2 regions of the Pseudomonas sp. GW821-FHT07F05 genome follow, and region 1 is predicted to be linked to the other one. Evidence: predicted binding sites of a transcription regulator. Region 1 holds the regulator's gene; the other holds the start of a gene.
The links. The regulator sigma-54, encoded in region 1, starts transcription at its own class of promoters, with help from an activator protein. The targets are predictions, from matches to a motif close to ANTGGCATNNANNTTGCTNT.
Positions count from the first base shown of each region.

Region 2: the regulator sigma-54 is predicted to act here: its motif matches at 8,458-8,477, upstream of AC07RO_RS15270 (circularly permuted type 2 ATP-grasp protein).

Region 1 is NZ_JBWKQL010000001.1:203,173-213,294, reverse strand. It holds gene AC07RO_RS01050 (KpsF/GutQ family sugar-phosphate isomerase) at 1-117, shown strand, start outside; gene kdsC (3-deoxy-manno-octulosonate-8-phosphatase KdsC) at 118-651, shown strand; gene lptC (LPS export ABC transporter periplasmic protein LptC) at 662-1,234, shown strand; gene lptA (lipopolysaccharide transport periplasmic protein LptA) at 1,221-1,763, shown strand; gene lptB (LPS export ABC transporter ATP-binding protein) at 1,763-2,488, shown strand; gene AC07RO_RS01025 (RNA polymerase factor sigma-54) at 2,677-4,170, shown strand; gene hpf (ribosome hibernation-promoting factor, HPF/YfiA family) at 4,247-4,555, shown strand; gene ptsN (PTS IIA-like nitrogen regulatory protein PtsN) at 4,568-5,032, shown strand; gene rapZ (RNase adapter RapZ) at 5,035-5,892, shown strand; gene AC07RO_RS01005 (HPr family phosphocarrier protein) at 5,909-6,181, shown strand; gene AC07RO_RS01000 (sensor domain-containing diguanylate cyclase) at 6,226-7,755, shown strand; gene AC07RO_RS00995 (PA2169 family four-helix-bundle protein) at 7,798-8,271, opposite strand; gene AC07RO_RS00990 (DUF3820 family protein) at 8,504-8,767, shown strand; gene AC07RO_RS00985 (aminotransferase class V-fold PLP-dependent enzyme) at 8,796-10,001, shown strand.
Region 2 is NZ_JBWKQL010000006.1:192,834-202,955, forward strand. It holds gene AC07RO_RS15245 (amidotransferase) at 100-822, opposite strand; gene AC07RO_RS15250 (3-hydroxyacyl-CoA dehydrogenase NAD-binding domain-containing protein) at 972-3,113, opposite strand; gene AC07RO_RS15255 (acetyl-CoA C-acetyltransferase) at 3,181-4,386, opposite strand; gene AC07RO_RS15260 (transglutaminase family protein) at 5,192-6,046, opposite strand; gene AC07RO_RS15265 (alpha-E domain-containing protein) at 6,043-7,002, opposite strand; gene AC07RO_RS15270 (circularly permuted type 2 ATP-grasp protein) at 7,015-8,424, opposite strand; gene AC07RO_RS15275 (ribonuclease E inhibitor RraB) at 8,878-9,216, opposite strand; gene AC07RO_RS15280 (hypothetical protein) at 9,466-9,702, opposite strand; gene AC07RO_RS15285 (LTA synthase family protein) at 9,870-10,122, opposite strand, start outside.

The sequences.
Region 1 (10,122 bases):
GAAGCCTTGAAAATCATGGAAGACAACAAGATCGGCGCACTCATCGTGGTCGACGAGAACGATCGCCCGGTTGGCGCGTTCAATCTTCAAGACCTGCTCCGCGCAGGAGTCATGTAAATGAGCGCCGATATGAATGACCTGATGCAACGCGGCAAGAACATCAAACTGGCGATCTTCGACGTCGATGGCGTACTCACCGACGGACGCCTGTACTTCCTCGAAGACGGCAGTGAATTCAAGACCTTCAACACCCTCGACGGCCAGGGCATCAAAATGCTCATCAACTCGGGTGTGACGACTGCCATCATCAGCGGACGCAAGACCCCCGTGGTTGAGCGGCGCGCGAAAAACCTCGGCATCGCGCACCTTTATCAGGGCCGCGAAGACAAACTCGTGGTCCTCGACGAGCTTTTGCAGCAACTGAATCTAAGCTACGAGCACGTCGCGTATCTGGGCGACGATTTGCCTGATCTGCCGGTCATTCGCCGGGTGGGCCTGGGCATGGCTGTTGCCAATGCCGCCAGCTTTGTCCGCGAGCATGCCGACGGCATTACCCAGGCACGTGGCGGCGAAGGCGCTGCCCGCGAATTCTGCGAGTTGATCCTGAAGGCTCAGGGCAACCTCGAAGCGGCTCACGCCGCCTACCTATAGAAGTGCATTTATGCTGAGCAAAAAGTTTCGAACGTTTCTGCTGTTCGGTGTGCTGGCACTGCTGCTGGCAGCGGTCGGCTACTGGAACATCAGTCCGGAAAGTTTCCTCGATCAACCCAAGGCTGCCGTGGATGAGAGCGCCGTCGATTACTACGCGACCAACGCCCACAGTATTCAGTACCTGCCCGACGGGACGATGCAGTACGACATGACCGCGGACAAGGTCGAGCACTTGAAAGCCACCGACGTCACCCTGATGACCACGCCGGTGCTGCAGATGTATCGAGGTTCTACCTTCCCGTGGCACGTACAGAGCGTTCGCGCCGAAGTGTCGCCGGGGGGCGATCACGTCGAGCTGATCGACTCGGTGCGCATCAACCGCACCGACGAAAAAGACCGCACCACCATCATCACCAGCAGCCGCATGACTGTATTCCCGCAGAAGCAATATGCGGAGACTGCCCAACCCGTTAGAATCGACGGCCTTGGCGGTGTAACGACCGGCACGGGTATGAAAGCGTATCTGAAAGAAAGCAGGATGAACCTGCTATCCAACGTAAGAGGACAGTATGAGGCTCGTTAAAACCCTTCCTTTTTTGCTCGGCCTGGGCGCAGCACTGGGAAGCGCGAGCGCCTGGTCTCTGCCGACGGATCGCGATCAACCCATCCACATCCAGTCGGATGACGCGCAGCTGGACGACAAGCAAGGCATCGCCACCTACAAAGGCAATGTCATCATCACCCAGGGCACGATGAAGATCACCGGCAACACCGTGACCATCACCCGTACACCGCAGGGCGACGTGGACGTGTTCACGTCCGTGGGCAACCTGGCCTACTACGAGCAGAAGCCATCGGTGGACAAGCCGATCGTTCAGGCCTGGGGCGTCACTATCCAGTACTTCGCGGCCCAGAACCGCATCGTGCTGATCGACAAGGCCAAAGTGGTCAACGACGGCAACACGTCCGAAGGCGAGAAAATCGTCTATGACACCGTCAAGCAGGTCGTGAACGCCGGTCGTGCCAATGGCACCAAGGTCACCGCACCACGCCCTCGTATCGACATGGTCATCCAGCCGAAAAAGAAAACCGACCAGCAGAAGGCCCAGTAATGGCGACGCTGAAAGCCCAGCACCTGGCCAAGGCCTATAAAAGCCGCCAGGTCGTACGTGACGTCAGCCTGTCCATCGAGAGCGGCCAGATCGTCGGCCTGCTTGGCCCCAACGGCGCCGGCAAGACCACCTGTTTCTACATGATCGTCGGCCTGGTTCAAGCGGATCAGGGTCGCGTCCTGATCGACGACCAGGACGTCAGCCATCAGCCGATGCACGGCCGTGCACGCGCCGGTATTGGCTACCTGCCACAAGAAGCGTCGATCTTCCGCAAGCTCTCCGTCTCGGACAACATCATGGCGATCCTGGAGACCCGCAAGGAGCTCGATCGCGCTGCCCGCCGCAAGGAGCTGGAAAGCCTGCTGCAGGAATTCCACATCACCCACATTCGCGACAACCTGGGCATGAGCCTGTCGGGCGGTGAACGTCGCCGTGTGGAAATCGCACGCGCCCTCGCCACTTCGCCGAAATTCATTCTCCTCGACGAACCCTTCGCCGGTGTTGACCCTATTTCCGTAGGCGACATCAAGCAGATCATTCACCACCTCAAGGCCAAAGGGATCGGCGTGCTGATCACCGACCACAACGTGCGTGAGACGCTGGATATCTGCGAAACCGCTTACATCGTCAACGATGGACAGCTGATTGCCGAAGGCGACGCCGAATCCATCCTGGCCAACCAGTTGGTCAAGGAAGTGTATCTGGGTCACGAGTTCCGCCTGTAACCGCAGTGATGACATGAGGTTGTGCGGTTCCCGCAATGTGCGCCATCGCCAACCTCGTTTTTTAATTGTCATCACACTCTAGGCAAACCCTCCAGCTTCAGGCATATAATTTGCTTAAGTTGGCGCCCTCGGCGCCCTGCTAGTAAATGGCGCGCAGTGCGCCGGCGAATAAGGTGTTAAGCCCTGCCATGAAACCTTCGCTAGTCTTGAGAATGGGCCAGCAGCTGACGATGACACCTCAGCTGCAACAGGCAATCCGATTGCTTCAGTTGTCGACGCTGGATCTCCAACAGGAAATTCAGGAGGCGCTGGAGTCGAACCCGATGCTGGAACGGCAGGAGGAAGGCGACGATTTCGACAACGCCGACCCCTTGGCGGATAACGTAGAGCAAAAGCCCAACGCTGATGTTCAGGAACCCACCTACCAGGAATCGGCGCCTACCGTCGACAATCTGGAAGACGGCGACTGGAACGAGCGCATTCCCAACGAGCTGCCCGTCGACACCGCGTGGGAAGACGTCTATCAGACCAGTGCCAGCAGCCTGCCCAGCAACGACGATGACGAGTGGGATTTCACCACCCGCACCTCCGTTGGCGAGAGCCTGCAAAGCCACCTGCTGTGGCAACTCAACCTGGCGCCAATGTCGGACACCGATCGCCTGATCGCCGTGACGCTGATCGACTGCATCAACAATCAGGGCTACCTCGACGAAACACTCGAAGAAATGCTCGACGCCTTCGACCCTGAGCTCGATATCGAGCTAGACGAAATCGAAGCCGTTCTGCACCGCATTCAGCAGTTCGAGCCTGCCGGCATCGGCGCTCGCAACCTGAGTGAATGCCTGCTGCTGCAGCTTCGCCAGCTGCCCGCCAAAACCAAGTGGCTGGCGGAAGCGCAGAAGCTGGTCAGTGACTACATCGATCTGCTCGGCAGCCGCGACTACGCGCAACTGATGCGCCGCATGAAGCTCAAGGAAGACGACCTGCGTCAGGTCATCGAACTGGTCCAGAGCCTCAATCCGCGCCCCGGCTCGCAGATCGAGTCCAGCGAAGCCGAATACGTCGTCCCTGACGTCATCGTGCGCAAGGACAACGAGCGCTGGCTAGTGGAGCTGAACCAGGAATCCGTGCCGCGCCTGCGGGTCAATCCGCAGTACGCCGGTTTTGTGCGTCGCGCCGATACCAGTGCCGACAACACGTTCATGCGCAATCAGCTGCAGGAAGCTCGCTGGTTCATCAAGAGCCTGCAGAGCCGCAACGAGACGCTGATGAAGGTGGCCACGCAAATCGTCGAACACCAGCGAGGCTTCCTCGAGTACGGTGACGAGGCCATGAAGCCCCTCGTTCTGCATGACATCGCGGAAGCGGTCGGCATGCACGAATCGACGATCTCCCGGGTGACCACGCAGAAGTTCATGCACACCCCGCGCGGGATCTACGAACTCAAATATTTCTTTTCCAGCCACGTCAGCACCTCCGAAGGCGGCGAATGCTCGTCCACGGCGATTCGCGCGATCATCAAAAAACTGGTCGCTGCGGAAAATCAGAAAAAGCCGTTGAGTGACAGCAAGATCGCTGGTTTACTGGAAGCACAAGGCATTCAAGTGGCCCGTCGCACAGTCGCCAAGTACCGCGAATCCCTTGGGATCTCGCCGTCCAGCGAACGCAAGCGACTGATGTAAAGGTCACACGTCAAAGCGTTCCAGTGGCAGGCATTACGCCTGCCTCTTAATGCACTGGCAACGAAGGAGAAGCTGTATGCAAGTCAACATCAGTGGACACCAGCTGGAAGTGACTGAACCTCTGCGTACCTACATCGGCGAGAAACTCGCCCGATTGGAACGCCACTTTGACAAGATCACGAATGTGCAGGTCACCATGGAGGTCGAGAAGCTCAAGCAGAAAATCGAAGCCACCTTGCACGTTCCTGGCGCTGAAGTGGTTGCCAACGCCGAACACGACGACATGTACGCAGCCATTGACCTGCTTGCCGACAAGCTTGACCGCCAACTCAAAAAACATAAGGAAAAACAGCAAAGTCTGCTGCAAGGCGCGACTGCTCGCTGACACTCCCCACCCATGATCCGACTTGAAAATATCCTGACCCCTGGCCGTTCACTCGTGAACGTGCCAGGCGGCAGCAAAAAAGCCGTACTCCAATACATCGCCAGCATGATCGGGAAGCAAGTGCCCGATCTGGATGAGCAGGTCGTGTTTGAGAGCCTGATTGCCCGTGAAAAGCTCGGCTCCACCGGATTCGGTAATGGCATCGCCATTCCTCACTGCCGCCTGAAGGGCTGCTCAACGCCTGTCAGCGCCGTACTGCATCTCGAGAAACCCATCGATTTCGACGCCATCGACGGCGCACCGGTTGACCTGCTGTTTGTGTTGCTGGTCCCGGAAGCGGCCACCGATGCTCACCTTGAATTGCTGCGTCAGATCGCCAGCATGCTCGACCGTGATGATGTGCGTAAGCGCCTGCGCGGTGCCAAAACCGACGAAGAGCTCTACAGCGTCGTGCTCGACGTCCAGAACGGTCACTGATCATGCGGATGATCATCGTCAGCGGCCGCTCCGGCTCCGGCAAGAGCACGGCCCTCGATGTCCTTGAAGACAGCGGTTTCTACTGCGTCGACAATCTGCCCGCCGGCCTGCTTCCAGAGCTGGCGGAGCGCGCGCTGATCAACACCGAACTGGCTGAGCCCCTGCTGGCGGTCTCGATCGACGCGCGCAATCTGCCCAGTCACCTGACGCGATTCCCGCGCATGCTCGCCGAAGTTCGGGCCCGGCACATCCAGTGCGACGTGCTGTTTCTCGACGCCGATGAAGCCACCCTGCTAAAGCGCTTTTCAGAGACCCGCCGTCGTCACCCGCTGAGCACGGCAACCCGCTCGCTGGCCGAAGCGATTCGTGACGAAAAAACCCTGCTCGGTCCGATCATCGACTTGGCTGATCTGACGGTCGACACCACGCACCTGAATCTCTACCAGCTGCGCGACATTCTCAAACTGCGCCTGCTGAACAAACCCGAGCCGGGCACTGCCTTCCTCATCGAATCCTTCGGCTTCAAGCGCGGCATGCCCGTGGACGCCGACCTGGTGTTCGACGTGCGCTGCCTGCCGAATCCGTACTGGAAGCCCGAGCTGCGCGAGCAGTCCGGCCTCGACAAGCCGGTTGCCGATTACCTCGCGGCTCAACCGGACGTCGAAGAAATGTTCCAGGACATCTTTTCGTACCTCAATAAGTGGTTGCCGCGCTTCGCCGCCAGCAACCGCGCCTACGTTACTATTGCCATTGGCTGCACCGGCGGACACCACCGCTCCGTCTACCTGACCGAACGTCTGGGTCAGGTGCTGCAGCAATCGCTCAAGAATGTTCAGGTCCGCCACCGCGACCTAAGCTGAAAGGACCTCCATCGCGATGCCCGCTCTAGAAATCACCATCATCAACAAGCTGGGTCTGCACGCCCGGGCCGCCGCCAAATTCGTGGGCGTCGCCGGCAAGTACCCTTGCCAGATCAGGGTAGGTCGCACGCAGGAGACCATGGTCGACGGCAAAAGCATCATGGCCGTCATGATGCTCGCGGCCGGCAAGGGCACCCTGATTCACTTGGCCACCGAAGGTGAAGAAGCCGATGCCGCGCTGGCAGGACTGGTCGAACTGATCAATAACAAGTTCGACGAAGGCGAATAAGCCTTACCGCTGCCCGACGCGTCCATTACCGTCAGAGATGAGCGATGCCACTGACAGCCATGCCTCCATTAGCGCGAGGGGTCAGATCAAGGTCCGAGAAGATGCTGATGCTGGGGAGCACCCTGGCGGTGGCAGCCATCTTAGCCATCGTGACTTCGTTGCTGTTTCGGGAGCTGGGCACGGCCAACGAAGCCGCCGTGCGCTCCGCAAACAACGTGGTGCAGTTGATCGACGCAGATGTGCAGCGTAACGCCGAGCTGTACGACACCTCACTTCAGGGCCTGATCACTGCATGGCGACGACCCGACGTGATGACGATCTCGCCGGAGTTACGGCAACTGGTGCTCTTCGACCGGGCCACGGCGGCGCCCTTTAAGGGCGATGTGGTGCTGCTGGATGAAACCGGGCGCATCGTCGCCGACTCCACCTCGCTGACGCCTCGGCTGGACAACTTTTCCGACCGGCCGGGCTTTCAGAAACACCGGGACAGCGGTTCGCTGGCGCTGGTGGTCGACGGGCCCTTCCTGTCACGCTGGGGCTTCAAGGACCTGTGCATCAGTTTCAGTCGCCGCCTCCCCTCCGACAACGGCCAGTTCGTCGGCATTGCCAGTGCATCAATGCGCCTGTCGTACTTCGATCAACTGTTTCGCACCCTGGACATCGGCCCCACGAGCACCGTCAACCTGCTCAGCGCGGATGGCGTGATGCTGGCCCGGCAACCCGATGACAACAACCGGACTTTCATCGGCCAGAACTTCAGCATGCGGCCCAACTTCAAACGCATTCTCAGAGAGGTAAACGGCAGCTTTGCGGCGGTGTCCGAGCTCGACGGCGCACAGCGGCTTTACACCTTCTCACGGGTTGGAGACTTGCCGTTGATCGTCGTGGTCGCTCAATCGCGGGACGATGTCTACGCCGTGTGGAAACGCAACGCGTTGCTGGTGGCGGGCGCCACAGGTTTGCTGTGCATCGGGATTCTCTGGCTGTCGTGGCTATTGGGCCGCCAGCTGCGCCTGCGCCAGAATGCCGAGCGCGAGCTGGCCGCGCTGGCGTCAACGGACGGGCTGACCGGTCTGGCCAATCGGCGCAGGCTGGACCAAGTGTTCAAGCAGGAGTGGACTCGCGGGATGCGTTCGGGAAGGCCCCTGGCGTTGCTGATGATCGACGTGGACCACTTCAAGGCGTTCAATGACCGGCACGGGCATCATGGCGGCGACGTCGCCTTGCGCAGCGTTGCTCAGACACTGGCCGCCAGTATCCGCAGGCCCGGTGACCTGGCCGCGCGTTACGGCGGTGAGGAATTCATGGTGGTGCTTCCGGAAACCGACAAGGCAGGTGCCTGTGTCATTGCAGGCAAGCTGCGCCTGGCGATTGAAGCGCTGCCGCCGTTCGCTGACGACACAGCGCCCATCACTGTCAGCATCGGTGTCGCCACGCATCTGCCGGTAAACCATGACGTGCCCGAGCTGCTGTTTCAGGCCGCGGACCGGGCCCTGTACCGCGCCAAGAAAAATGGCAGGAATCGCGTGGAATTCGAACCTTACGTCGCGCCCTCCACCGAACTGCAGGCATAAAAAAACGCCAGACTGGCTGGCGTTTTTTCGAGCGGCTACAAATTACTTGTTGGCAGCACGAACGGTATCACGCAGGGCTTTGACCTTGTCGTGGTTCGCTTGCACGCCCTGCAGCTGACGCTGGATCAGGGTAGTGACGTTGACTGGGAGGTTCTTCTCAGTCGCTTCCTGTGCGGCCTTTTTGTAAGCCTTCAGCGCGTGATCTTCACCGCTTTCGACTTCATTCAGGACTGCTTCGTCGTTCTTGCCACTCAAAGCGCTTTTCAGGTTGACCCAAAGACGGTGTGCGCCGCCAGCAATGCTGGAGGAGTCTTCTGGATCGCCGCCCAGTGCACGCACTTCAGCTTGCAGCTCGGCAACGGAAGTCTTGCAGCCAGAAGAACGGGAGAGCAGGTAAGCCTTGATTTCCGGGTTCTTGGCGTCTTCAGCAGCAGTGTGAAAACCTTTCTCACCGTCAATGCTGGTTTCGATCAAGTCATTCAGAATAGAGATGGCTTCTTTGTTGATATCCGACATTTTGCGGTTCCTTTCTGGCAGGTTTATCAAAGGTCTTGTTAACGAAACACTCGATAGAGGGGATATTGCACTGTGCGTGCCAGCTTTAGCCGATAAATAATATCTATATTTTTCAATGACTTAACAATATCAAGCGACAGTTGCGCCGCGCTTTCTGCATGATCTGTGTGTATGAGCAATTGCAGAATGCACGTATCGTTCAAGTTCACTCGAACGGATAAACGGTTATTGGATGAATCCAGAGGAATTGAAGTTGTTAGTCACACGCGAAATGCCGTTCGGTAAGTATCAGGGAAGGTTGCTGGCAGACTTGCCAGGTGATTACCTGAACTGGTTCGCCCGACAAGGTTTTCCGGCTGGAGAGTTGGGCAGCCTGTTGGCCCTGATGCATGAAATCGATCACAACGGCCTCTCGGCATTGCTGGACCCGCTGCGCACGCGGCCCCGCGAGCCGCTGCGCCAGGGCATGCCGAAAGCCCCCATACGCTTCAACTAAACGCCCATAGATAAAAGCGAGCCGCTTGATGAACAGCACTGCATACGCAATAACGGAATTGGCGGATGAACAGGCTCGGGACGAAGCGTTCTGGCAGCAGGTTGCGGCGCAGTACGACGTCGAGCCCGGGCCGGTCAATTTCGAATACGGCTATTTCGGCCGTATGACCCGCGCAGCACTCAAGGATTACGAGCAGAACCTCGCTTACGTCAATCGGAGCAACTCGGTCTACGTGCGGCAGAAGTTCGATACCGAGGACAGCGAGACCATTCGCGCCGACCTTGCCGATCTGCTGAACGTGCCAGTCCGCGAAGTGGCCATCACCCGCTCCGCGTCCGAGTCGGTGCAAGCGCTGATTCGCAACTACAACGGCCTCGTGGCAGGTGACCAGGTGTTGGTAAGCGACCTGGATTACAACAGCGTGCAGACCGGCATGCGTTGGCTGGCGAAGAATCGCGGCGTGGAGGTCATTGAGGTCACTCACCAACACCCCGCCAGCCATGACGGGCTGCTGCAAACTTACCGCGACGCCTTTGCCGCACACCCGCGGCTTAAGCTGGTGGCGCTGACCTACGTCACTCATCGCACGGGTCTGGTAATGCCGGTGAAAGCGATCGCCGAGCTGGCCAAGGCCCACGGCATCGAAGTCATTCTGGATGGCGCCCACGCGCTAGGCCTGCTGGATTTCGAACTGGCTGACCTTGGCGTGTCGTTCGCCGGATTCAACCTGCAGAAATGGATTGGCGCACCGCTGAGCCTGGGTTTTATCTACGTGAAGGAGGAACGCCTGAGCGCCATCGACCCCGACATGGCCGACGAGCGCTACAGTGCTGACGATATCCTCGGTCGCGTACCTTACGGGACGCCGAACATTCCGGCCTTGATGACCCTGCCAAAAGTCTTCGCCGACCATCGCGCCATGGGCGGCGCACCCGCCAAAGGCGCACGTTTGGCCTATCTGCGAGACCTGTGGGTCACTCAGGCGCGGACCATCGAAGGCATCGACGTGCTGACGCCGGACGACCCTCGGCTCTATTGCGGCATCACGTCATTCCGCTTCAGCCGTCACGCGGATCAGGAACTCATGGTCAAGCGCCTGCTGGATGAGCACGGCATTTTTGCGGTGACGCGTGAAGGCTCGGCCTGCGGGACGTGCATCCGCATTACGCCCGGATTCACCACATCGGCAAGGGATGTCGAGCAGTTGGTGGCAGCACTTCGTGCGCTGGCATAGGGTCAGCTCCCGAGTGGCCGCGCCGGGATCAAAGCCTTCGGTGAGCCCGTAGAAAAAAAGACGGCGCCTTCATGACGAAGGCGCCGTAAATCCATCGAGAAACGAACTACAAAGGAGCGGC
Region 2 (10,122 bases), on a different contig from region 1:
AGGCCGGTGTGAGCGCCATCCATTTTGCAGCGTGGCGACTGACGCCTTCCCGGCTGAAGCCGGTCCTACAATGATCACATAACCCGGCAAAACAGCGCTTTAGCTCACCGGCCGCTTGTTCGCCACAAACCGCATCATCCATTCCGCCACCGCCGTGCCGTGATGGTCTTCTTCCAGGCTGGCGATGCCCTTCCCGTAGACCTGCTCACCCAGCGCGTCCTGACGGATGTCGAGCAAGGTGCGCGAGTAGTCGTGGATGAACTCCGGATGACCCTGGAAGCACAGCACCTGATCGTTGATGTGATACGCGGCGAATGGGCAGAACTCGCTGGTGGCAATGACCGTCGCGCCTTCGGGCAACGCCGTGACCTGATCCTGGTGGCTGATCAGCAGCGTGAGTTTGTCCAGCGCCGGCGTCATCCATGGCTGGGTCGGTGAGAGGTTGTAGTGATGAATGCCGACGCCCCAGCCTTGGGATGCGCGCTCGGTCTTGCCGCCCAGCAGCAGCGCCAGCAACTGATGGCCGAAACATACGCCCAGCAGCTTGTCGCCGCGCTTGTAACGGTCGAGCAGATACGTCTTGAGGGTTTCGATCCACGGATCGGTGCCGAAGGAATCGGCCTTGGAGCCGGTGATCAGATAGGCGTCGAATTGCTCGTCATCCGGCGGGTAATCGCCGTGCATGACGTTGTAGACGACGAACTCCGCAGGCACCGGCTGTTGAGCAAAGAGTTTTTCGAACATCCGTCCGTAACCCTGGTATTGATCGACCAGCTCCGGGCGAAGTACGTCGGTTTCCAGAATGCAGATGCGTAACGACATAAAAATTCCTGAAGCGACAAAGCGAAAATGCGTGGGCTCAAGCCTGCCTTGAAGGCCGGGGCAAGGCAAGGCCCAGTTGTGCCCACGCGCTGTCGTCAACTGAACCCTCGCTGTCCCAACCCTTGATATGGCACAGCGAGGAGTCTTCGCTAGAACAACGTCCCCTCTTCGGCTTTCTCCAATAGCAACGCAGGCGGCTGAAAACGTTCGCCATAGCGCTCGGCCAAGGCCCGGGCGCGGGTGATAAACGGCTTCAGCCCGTATTGATTGACGAACTGCAATGCCCCGCCACTCCATTCCGGAAAGCCGATGCCAAGCATCGAACCCACGTTGGCGTCCGCCGTCGATCGCAGCACACCCTCCTCCATGCAACGCACGGTTTCAAGGGCCTGAATGAACAGCAGCCGGTCGCGAATATCCTGGCCGCTGATCTGTGCGTCGGGCTTCTCGAACCGGGTTTTCAACTCCGGCCACAAGTGCTTGGGCCCGCCGTCGGGGTAGTCGTAAAAACCGCCGCCGGAGGTTTTCCCTGCGCGATCGAATTCATGCAACAGCTGCTCGATCAGCGCGTCGGCCGGATGCCCGGCAAGCTCGACGCCCTGTTCTGCCAGGTCCTTGCGCGTTTGCTGGCGAATCTGGCTCATCAGCCGCAACGACACTTCATCGGACACTGCCAGCGGCCCCACGGGCATCCCGGCCTTGCGCGCCTCGGTCTCTATCATCGGCGCACTGACGCCCTCGCCGAGCATGGCAATGCCTTCGTCGGCGTAGGTGGCGAACACCCGCGAGGTGAAGAAGCCGCGCGTGTCATTGACCAGAATCGCGGTCTTGCCGATCTGGCGAACGAAGTCGAAGGCCCGCGCCAGGGTCATGTCGTTGGTGCGTGCGCCCTTGATGATTTCCACCAGGCGCATCTTCTCCACCGGGCTGAAGAAATGCAGACCAATGAAACGCTCCTGCCGGCTGATGGCGCTGGCAAGGCCTGTGATTGGCAGCGTCGAGGTATTGGACGCAATCACCGCATTGGGCACGACCACTTGCTCGGCGGCGGCGCTGACCTGAGCTTTCAACTCGCGGTTCTCGAACACCGCCTCGATGATCAGGTCGCAGCCTTCAAGGTCGCTGTCGCGGCCTGTCGGCTTGATACGGCCCAGCACGGCATCGCGCTGAGCCTCGGTGATGCGGCCTCTGGCAAGCTGCTTGTTCAGCAGTCGCGCCGAGTAATCCTTGCCCTTCTGCGCCGCGGCCAGATTGATGTCTTTGAGGACCACGCTGACGCCCGCCACCGCCGTGACATAGGCAATGCCGCTGCCCATCAGCCCGGCCCCGAGGATGCCGACCTTGCGCATGTTGAACACCGGCGGCGCCTTGGGCCGCGCCTCTGCGGCCTTGACCCGGTTGAGCTGAAACCAGCTGCCGATCATGTTCTTGGCGACAGGTCCCGTGGCGAGCTCGGTGAAGTAACGCGCCTCGATTTTTTCTGCTGTATGGAAATCCACCTGGGCGCCTTCCACGGCTGCGGCCAGGATCTTCTCCGGCGCCGGATAGCAGCCCCAGGTTTTGCTGCGCAACATCGACGGCGCGATGGCCAGCATCTGCGCCACTTTCGGGTGCGCAGGCGTGCCGCCAGGCAATTCAAACCCCGGTTGATCCCACGCTTTGATCGGCGCCGGGTTGGCCAGAATCCATTCACGCGCCTTGGCCATCAGGTCATCGGCATCGCTGGCCAGTTGATCGATCACACCTGTTTTCAAGGCGTGCTCGACGCCCATGGTCCGGCCTTCCATCAGCAGCGGCAGCGCTTTCTCCAGCCCCAACATGCGCACCAGCCGCACGGTGCCGCCCCCGCCCGGAAGCAAACCGAGGGTGACCTCCGGCAGGCCCAGTTTCACGTAGCCACCGTTGATTGCGATGCGATGGTGACAGGCCAGGCACAGCTCCAGCCCGCCGCCCAATGCAGAACCCTCGATGGCGGCCACCACCGGTTTGCCGAATGTTTCCAGCGCGCGAAGCTGGGCCTTGAGGTCCATGGTCATCTGGTAGAAGGCGGCGGCGCGGGTGGCGTCGACCTGACTCAGCTCATTGAGGTCGCCGCCGGCAAAGAAGGTCTTCTTCGCCGAGCGGATGATCACACCGGCGATGGCCTCTTTGTCCGCCTGCAGGCGCTCGAGCGTCTCGGCCATGGCCTGGCGATACGCCGCGTTCATGGTATTGGCTTGCTGGCCGGGCATGTCGAGGGTCAGCGTAACGATCTGATCCGTGCCGGTTTCGTAGCGGATGGCATCGCTCATGCGGTCGTTCTTCCTGAAACGGTTATCGGGTAAAGGCGGTCGGCGTAGCGGTTATCGTGCTCCACGTTCATACCCGCTCGATGATCGTCGCGATGCCCATCCCGCCGCCGACGCACAGGGTCGCCAGGCCGTAACGCAACTGCCGGGCTTCCAGCTCGTCGAGCAGCGTGCCGAGAATGATGCAGCCCGTGGCGCCCAGCGGGTGGCCGAGGGCAATCGAGCCGCCGTTGACGTTGACCTTGTCGGGGTCGACACCCATGTCCTTGATGAACTTGAGCACCACCGAGGCGAAGGCTTCGTTGACCTCGAACAGGTCGATGTCATCAATGGTCAGCCCCGCCCGCGCCAGGGCTTTGCGCGTGGCGGGCGCAGGTCCTGTGAGCATGATGGTCGGATCGGTGCTGGTCACCGCCGTGACCACGATGCGCGCCCGCGGTCGCAGGCCCAGCGCCTGACCTTTTTGCGCGGTGCCGAGCAGCATCAACGCGGCGCCATCAACGATGCCGGAGCTGTTGCCCGGCGTGTGCACATGCTCGATGCGTTCGACATGGCTGTAGACGCGCAGCGCCGTGGCGTCATAGCCCATTTTGCCGATGGCCTCGAAACTCGGGCGCAGGTTGCCCAGCGCCTCCAGTGTGGTGTCGGGGCGGATGAACTCGTCATGGTCGAGCAAAAGCAGGCCGTTCCGGTCCCTGACCGGCACCAGCGAACGGCGAAACGCACCCCGCTCCCGGGCCAGCGCCGCCTTGTGCTGGGATTGCAGGGCGAACAGGTCCACGTCATCGCGGCTGAAGCCTTCGAGGGTGGCGATCAGATCGGCGCCGATCCCCTGAGGCGTGAAGTGGGTGTGCAGGTTGGTGTGCGGATCAAGTACCCAGGCGCCGCCGTCACTGCCCATCGGCACGCGCGACATCGACTCGACCCCGCCGACCACCACCAGATCCTCGAACCCGGAACGGAGCTTCATCGCTCCCAGATTCACCGCTTCAAGCCCCGATGCGCAGAACCGGTTGATCTGAACCCCGGCCACGCTGACGGCCCAATCGGCGACCAGCGCTGCGGTTTTGGCGATGTCGGCCCCCTGATCGCCGATGGGCGTAACGCAGCCCAGCACAATGTCATCGACGTGGTGGGTGTCGAGGTGATTGCGCACTTGCAGTTCTCTCAGCAGCCCTGCCACCAGATCCACCGGTTTGACGCTGTACAACGCGCCATCCGGCTTGCCCCTGCCCCGCGGCGTGCGCAAGGCATCGTAAATAAACGCTTCGGTCATGCTGTCCTCGCTAAACCGATGATCTGTCTTCTTATATGTCCGGCCGATAGTCGAACTGTCATGGGAGCACTATCTATCACAAGCGATATCACAGAGCGCGCTCTTTCACCGGATCGATTGACAGGGTAGCTGGTTGTGAGAAGTTTCGGACTCGGACGAACGGTAGCGGGCTATTGAAAGCAGGCAGTTTTGGTCGCAGGTGTCTAGCAGGCGAATATCTGAGCGATGGCTATTCGCCAATCCTAACGAAGTTATAAGAATTGGACTGGATAATCCTCAATGATCTAAACCGCACAGCACGCGGGCTCTAAGGTTAAGTCAGTAGCAGTGGCGCCATAACAAAATCGATTCACCCAGCGCCCGCCGTCCACGATCTGCTGATCGGGGCACCTGCTCTTTTGCCTCACCTTTGCCAACCCCCGTCTTGGTCTCGACCAAAGCCCATGGGTTTCTGTCGCTCAGGAATAACAAGAAAAGGCATTTACCATGTTCAAGTTCAAGTTCAAGCGCTCGAAAATACGTCAGGCCGGACTCATCGTTTTCGCCACTACGCTGCTGCTGATCTTGCCGAACATGACACGGTTGTTTGGCTGAGCAGCCCGCGCTCGGCACGTGCAGCATCCTGCGACGGCGTCGCCTGATTCCCTGTCTCATACAAGGTGAGCGGCGGTCGTATGGGTATCAGGTCGTTGTGTTGCGGAGTGTCGGCTTTTTCTGTGGCGGGGGGAGTGGCTGCCTGGCGCACTGAATAGCGCGCAAGTGGTGGGAAGGCGGCCGAGCTGAACGCCCGACCGCTAGGGGCTGATCAACCCTGGCGTTGCACCTGAATCATCGGCGCGGGGACGGGCTTTTTCTTCGCAGCGGCCGGAACAGCAATCGGCGCTGACGGCGACACGACTACCTTGGCGTGCATCTGCTCGCAACCACCGCCACGGCGCATGCCGCGTACCGGGCAGGCATCCAGATAATCCAGACCGACCGCCAGCTTCAGATGCCGTTCCGGGATCGCCAACTGATTGGTCACATCAAAGCTGTACCACGCGTCGTCAATCCACGCCTCCGCCCACGCATGGCTGGACAGGTGTTCGCTGCTGTCACTGTAGAGATAACCCGACACATAGCGCGCCGGCACCCCGAGACTGCGGGCGCAGGCCAGAAACGCGTGGGTGTGATCCTGACAGACGCCAACACGGCTGGCGAACGCTTGGGCGGCGCTGGTATCGACGGCTGTGGAGCCCGGCGTGTAGGTGATGTGCTCGTTGAGCGCGTGCATCATGTCGATCAGCGCGGTGCGGTCGGTGCGCTTGTGGGTCTGCGCGATGGCAAAGGCGCGAATCGCTTCGTCAGCCTCGGTCAGGCGGGTGAAGCGCAGAAACGGCAGCGACGACTGAGTCTCGTGTTCCGCCTCGCGCTTCTCGTCGATCTCGACCTGGCCGCGCGCACCGATGATGATGGCTTCGTGGGGTTCGTCCAGGGTCAGCACGTGGAGAATATTGCCGAACGGATCGATCTGCGCACGCACCGGGCGCGGCAATGCCAACTGCCAGCTCAACACCTGCTGGCGCTCGCTGTCGTGGGGGGTCAGACGCAAATACTGGATGCTGGCGCGGACCTGATCGTCGTAGTGATAGGTGGTCTCGTGGCTAATTGAGAGTCTCATGCAGCCTCCAGGTAAGAAGTGTGAATGACGCTTCCCAGTTGGGCCAGAAGTGGAATGAATTCGTTCAACCACTCATGCAGGCCTTCATCGAGGATCTCGTCGATGCCGGTGTAGCGCAGGCGAGCGTCCAGCTCGGCGGCCAGACGCTGGGCGGGACGGCCATTGGCCCCCGGCAGACTGGCGAGAATGATGTCCAGCTCCTCAAGGCACGCGCGCAATGAGCGCGGAATGTCCGCACGCAACAGCAGCAATTCGGCGACCTGACGGGCACCCGGTGCATCGCGATAAACCTCTGTGTACGCCTCGAAGGACGACAATGCGCGCAACAGCGCACTCCATTGATAGTAGCCAGCGGCGGAACTGTCTGCCGCCGCGTTGGCGGACGGGCCGCGCAATTCGAGCATTTCATAGCGCGCATCGAGCATGCGCAGGGTGTTGTCGGCGCGCTCGATGAACGTCCCCAGACGAATAAAACGGAACGCGTCGTTGCGCATGATGGTGCCGTAAGTCGCGCCGCGGAACAGGTGCGAACGCTCCTTGACCCACTCACAGAAACGGCTCATGCCGTAGCGGCTCAAACCCTGCTCGGCGATGCCGCGAATTTCAAGATACGTGGCGTTGATGTTTTCCCACATGTCCGCAGTAATGCGCCCACGCACCGCATGGGCACTGGCCCGCGCCGCGCCCAGGCAACTGAAGATGCTCGCAGGGTTCTCGGCGTCCAGCGCGAAAAAGTGCAGCAAGCGCTCGGCATGCAGGTCGCCGTGGCGCTCCAGGTAATCGTCCAGGGTTCCGGTGATCAGCAGGGGCATGGCGATTTCATTGAGGCCATCCCCGCGTCCGTCCTGGGGCATCAGCGACAGCGAATAACTGACGTCGAGCATCCGCGCGAGGTTCTCGGCGCGCTCCAGGTACCGCGACATCCAATATAAATCCGAGGCAGTTCTACTTAGCATTGGCAGGCATCCTTAATCCTCGACCACCCAGGTGTCCTTGGTTCCGCCACCCTGCGACGAGTTCACCACCAGCGAGCCTTCGCGCAGGGCAACACGCGTGAGACCACCGGGCACTACACGGGTTTCGCGGCCAGCCAGGACGAACGGGCGAAGGTCGATGTGGCGCGGGGCGATGCCGTTCTCGACGAAGGTCGGACAGGTCGACAGGCACAAGGTCGGTTGCGCGATATACGCGTGGGGCTTGGCTTTGAGCCGCGCCCGGAACGACTCGATTTCGGCGGCGGTGGCTGCAGGGCCCACGAGCATGCCGTAACCGCCGGAGCCCTGGGTTTCCTTGACCACCAGATCGCCCAGATTGGCGAGCACGTGGGACAGCTCTTCGGGCTTGCGGCACTGCCAGGTCGGCACGTTCTTGAGAATCGGCTCTTCGTCGAGGTAAAAACGGATCATGTCGGTCACAAAGGGATAGACCGACTTGTCGTCCGCCACGCCGGTGCCGATGGCATTGGCCAGCACCACATTGCCCGACCGGTACGCCGCCAGCAGGCCCGGCACGCCGAGCATTGAATCCGGATTAAACGCCAGCGGATCAAGAAACGCGTCGTCGAGCCGGCGGTAAATCACGTCGACCGCTTTCGGGCCGTCGGTGGTGCGCATGAACACGCGGTCATCGCGCACGAACAGGTCGGCGCCTTCCACCAGCTCGACACCCATTTCCCGGGCCAGAAACGCGTGCTCGAAAAACGCGCTGTTGAAGCGCCCGGGGGTCAGCACGACGACGCTGGGGTTATCCAGCGGGCTAGAGCTCTTCAGGGTGTCCAGCAACAGGTTCGGGTAGTGATCGATCGGCGCGATGCGTTGCGCGGCAAACAGTTCGGGGAACAGCCGCATCATCATCTTGCGGTCTTCGAGCATATAGCTCACGCCGCTTGGCGTGCGCAGGTTGTCTTCGAGCACGTAATACGTACCGTCGCCATCACGCACCAGATCGACGCCGGAGATGTGCGAATACAGGTCGCGATGCAGATTCAGGCCCTGCATCGCCAACTGGTATTGCTCGTTGGCAAGGACCTGTTCGGCAGGAATGATCCCGGCCTTGATGATGCGCTGATCGTGATAGAGGTCAGCGAGAAACATGTTCAGCGCCTTGACGCGCTGAATGCAGCCGCGCTCCACCACCCGCCATTCGCTGGCCGGAATGCTCCGTGGAATGGTGTCGAAGGGGATCAGCCGCTCGGTGCCCTGCTCGTCCCCGTACAGCGTGAATGTGATCCCGGCGCGATGAAACAATAAATCGGCCTCACGCCGACGCTGAGCGAGCAACTCAGGCGGCGCTTCACCCAACCAGCGGGCGAATTCCCGATAATGCGGACGAACTATGCCGCCCGCATCGTACATCTCGTCATAAAAGGTGCGGATCATGCCGTACTCCTTGTCACCATGGACACCAGAGCCTTCGCAAGGCCCGTGCCATCGGCATAAACGCTTTAATATCAATGGGTTGAATTAAACAGCCGGAGCGTCCGCACCATTCCTGTGCACGATGCGCCCTAACCCGTTCCCCGACGCCTCATGGCGAAGCGTCGTTAACTTTGAAAATCTATCGCTGGCATAGCGACAGTTCATTTCCGTGCGGTTCAGAGGCTGAGCATAATCACCCCATACCGCAGACCAACCCGCCGGATCACACAAGGCGATTGGCTCAAAACCTTATTGGCAACGCCACCCGATATTCCCTTTCCGCCGCTCCGAAGAGAGCGGCTTTTTTTTGCCCGTGATTCAGCTCGGTGCATCTCCCGCTCCACACTTGGTCGTGGAGGCGGGAGACATTTCCAACGATCGGCGCCTCGCTTCGGCGCATGACGGTTGATCAGCTCAATGAAGGCGCTTGAGCTCCTGTTTGACGCCCCAGCCTTCAACCTCCCCGTCCAGACCGAAAATCGCCGTCTGGAAATCCTGCTCGAAGTCGCCTATCCCGTCGTAGGTTGCGTACATCAACTTGCTCAGTTCCAGGTGCCAGGCACCGTCTTCCAGTGCATTGAGCTGGACATTCACTGACTCGCCACGAAATTTTTCCGCAGCCTGACGCGCCCGGTCCTCATCCGGAAAGGTGGCATAGAACTCGATGGGGTGAATGCGTGCGAAGTCGAAACCGCCTTCTTTCATGCAGCGCAGAACATGGCTGCTGATGTCTTCTTGATAGGCTGTGCTCATGAAACGTCCTCCTATGCAACGATAGATAGAGTTTCAACTATCCCGAAACACCCCTCGATGGCGAGGCGTGTAGCGGCAGGTCATCTGCCGCCCGGGACTCAAGCATGTCGCTGACAAGGCCGGTGCGTTTTACAAAACGGGCATACGTACGCGAGCGGACTCGGGTAGATGCATCACCGACCTCGATCGCAGAGTACGCCCATTGCCAGTGCGTTGCCAATTGGCAGGATGGCGGGAAATGCAGGCTTCTTACGAAGCCTCGATGATGGAGATGATCTGTACCGCGTTCTGCTCTTTGAGTGTCTTCACGGTGGGCTCGGCAGTGCGACCGTCGAGGTCGTTCAGATCAAGATCACTGGCGACCGGAAACAGGATCGGACGGAGTTGCTGCGCAGCCTCTTCTTCACTGGGACGGTGATCGGATTCAAGATCGAGGGTTTGCTGCACACCGTCTTTGTCCAGAAACGAAATAGTCCACACTTTCATCAATGTCTCCTCAGTAAAGGCCTGACAACGGCCTGATGATCTTGACCCTTGCAGCGCAACGACGTTCAACCCGAATCGTCAGCGCACAGCTGACGTTGGCAGCCTGAAGCCGAGGATTCGCAGGCAAAAAAACGCCCCGGTCTCGGGGCGTTTTCATCAGGCTGCGGTCATTGTGGCTTGGCGTCTTTGACCCCTGCCGTGTTGTCCAGCAGGCTCTTGGTCGCGGTCTGCAGGAAGCTGTCGAGCTTCTTGCGCAACTCGGCGACGTCCGGCGCATCCGGCATCAGCTCGGCATGGGGCTTGGTGCCCAACTCGTAGCTGTAGACCTTCGGCTCCATTTCCTTGGGTTCGATCAGGATCCGGTTGCCGGTGACCAGCGCCACGGTCTGCTCGCTGCCCGATGGCTTGATTACGCCAAAG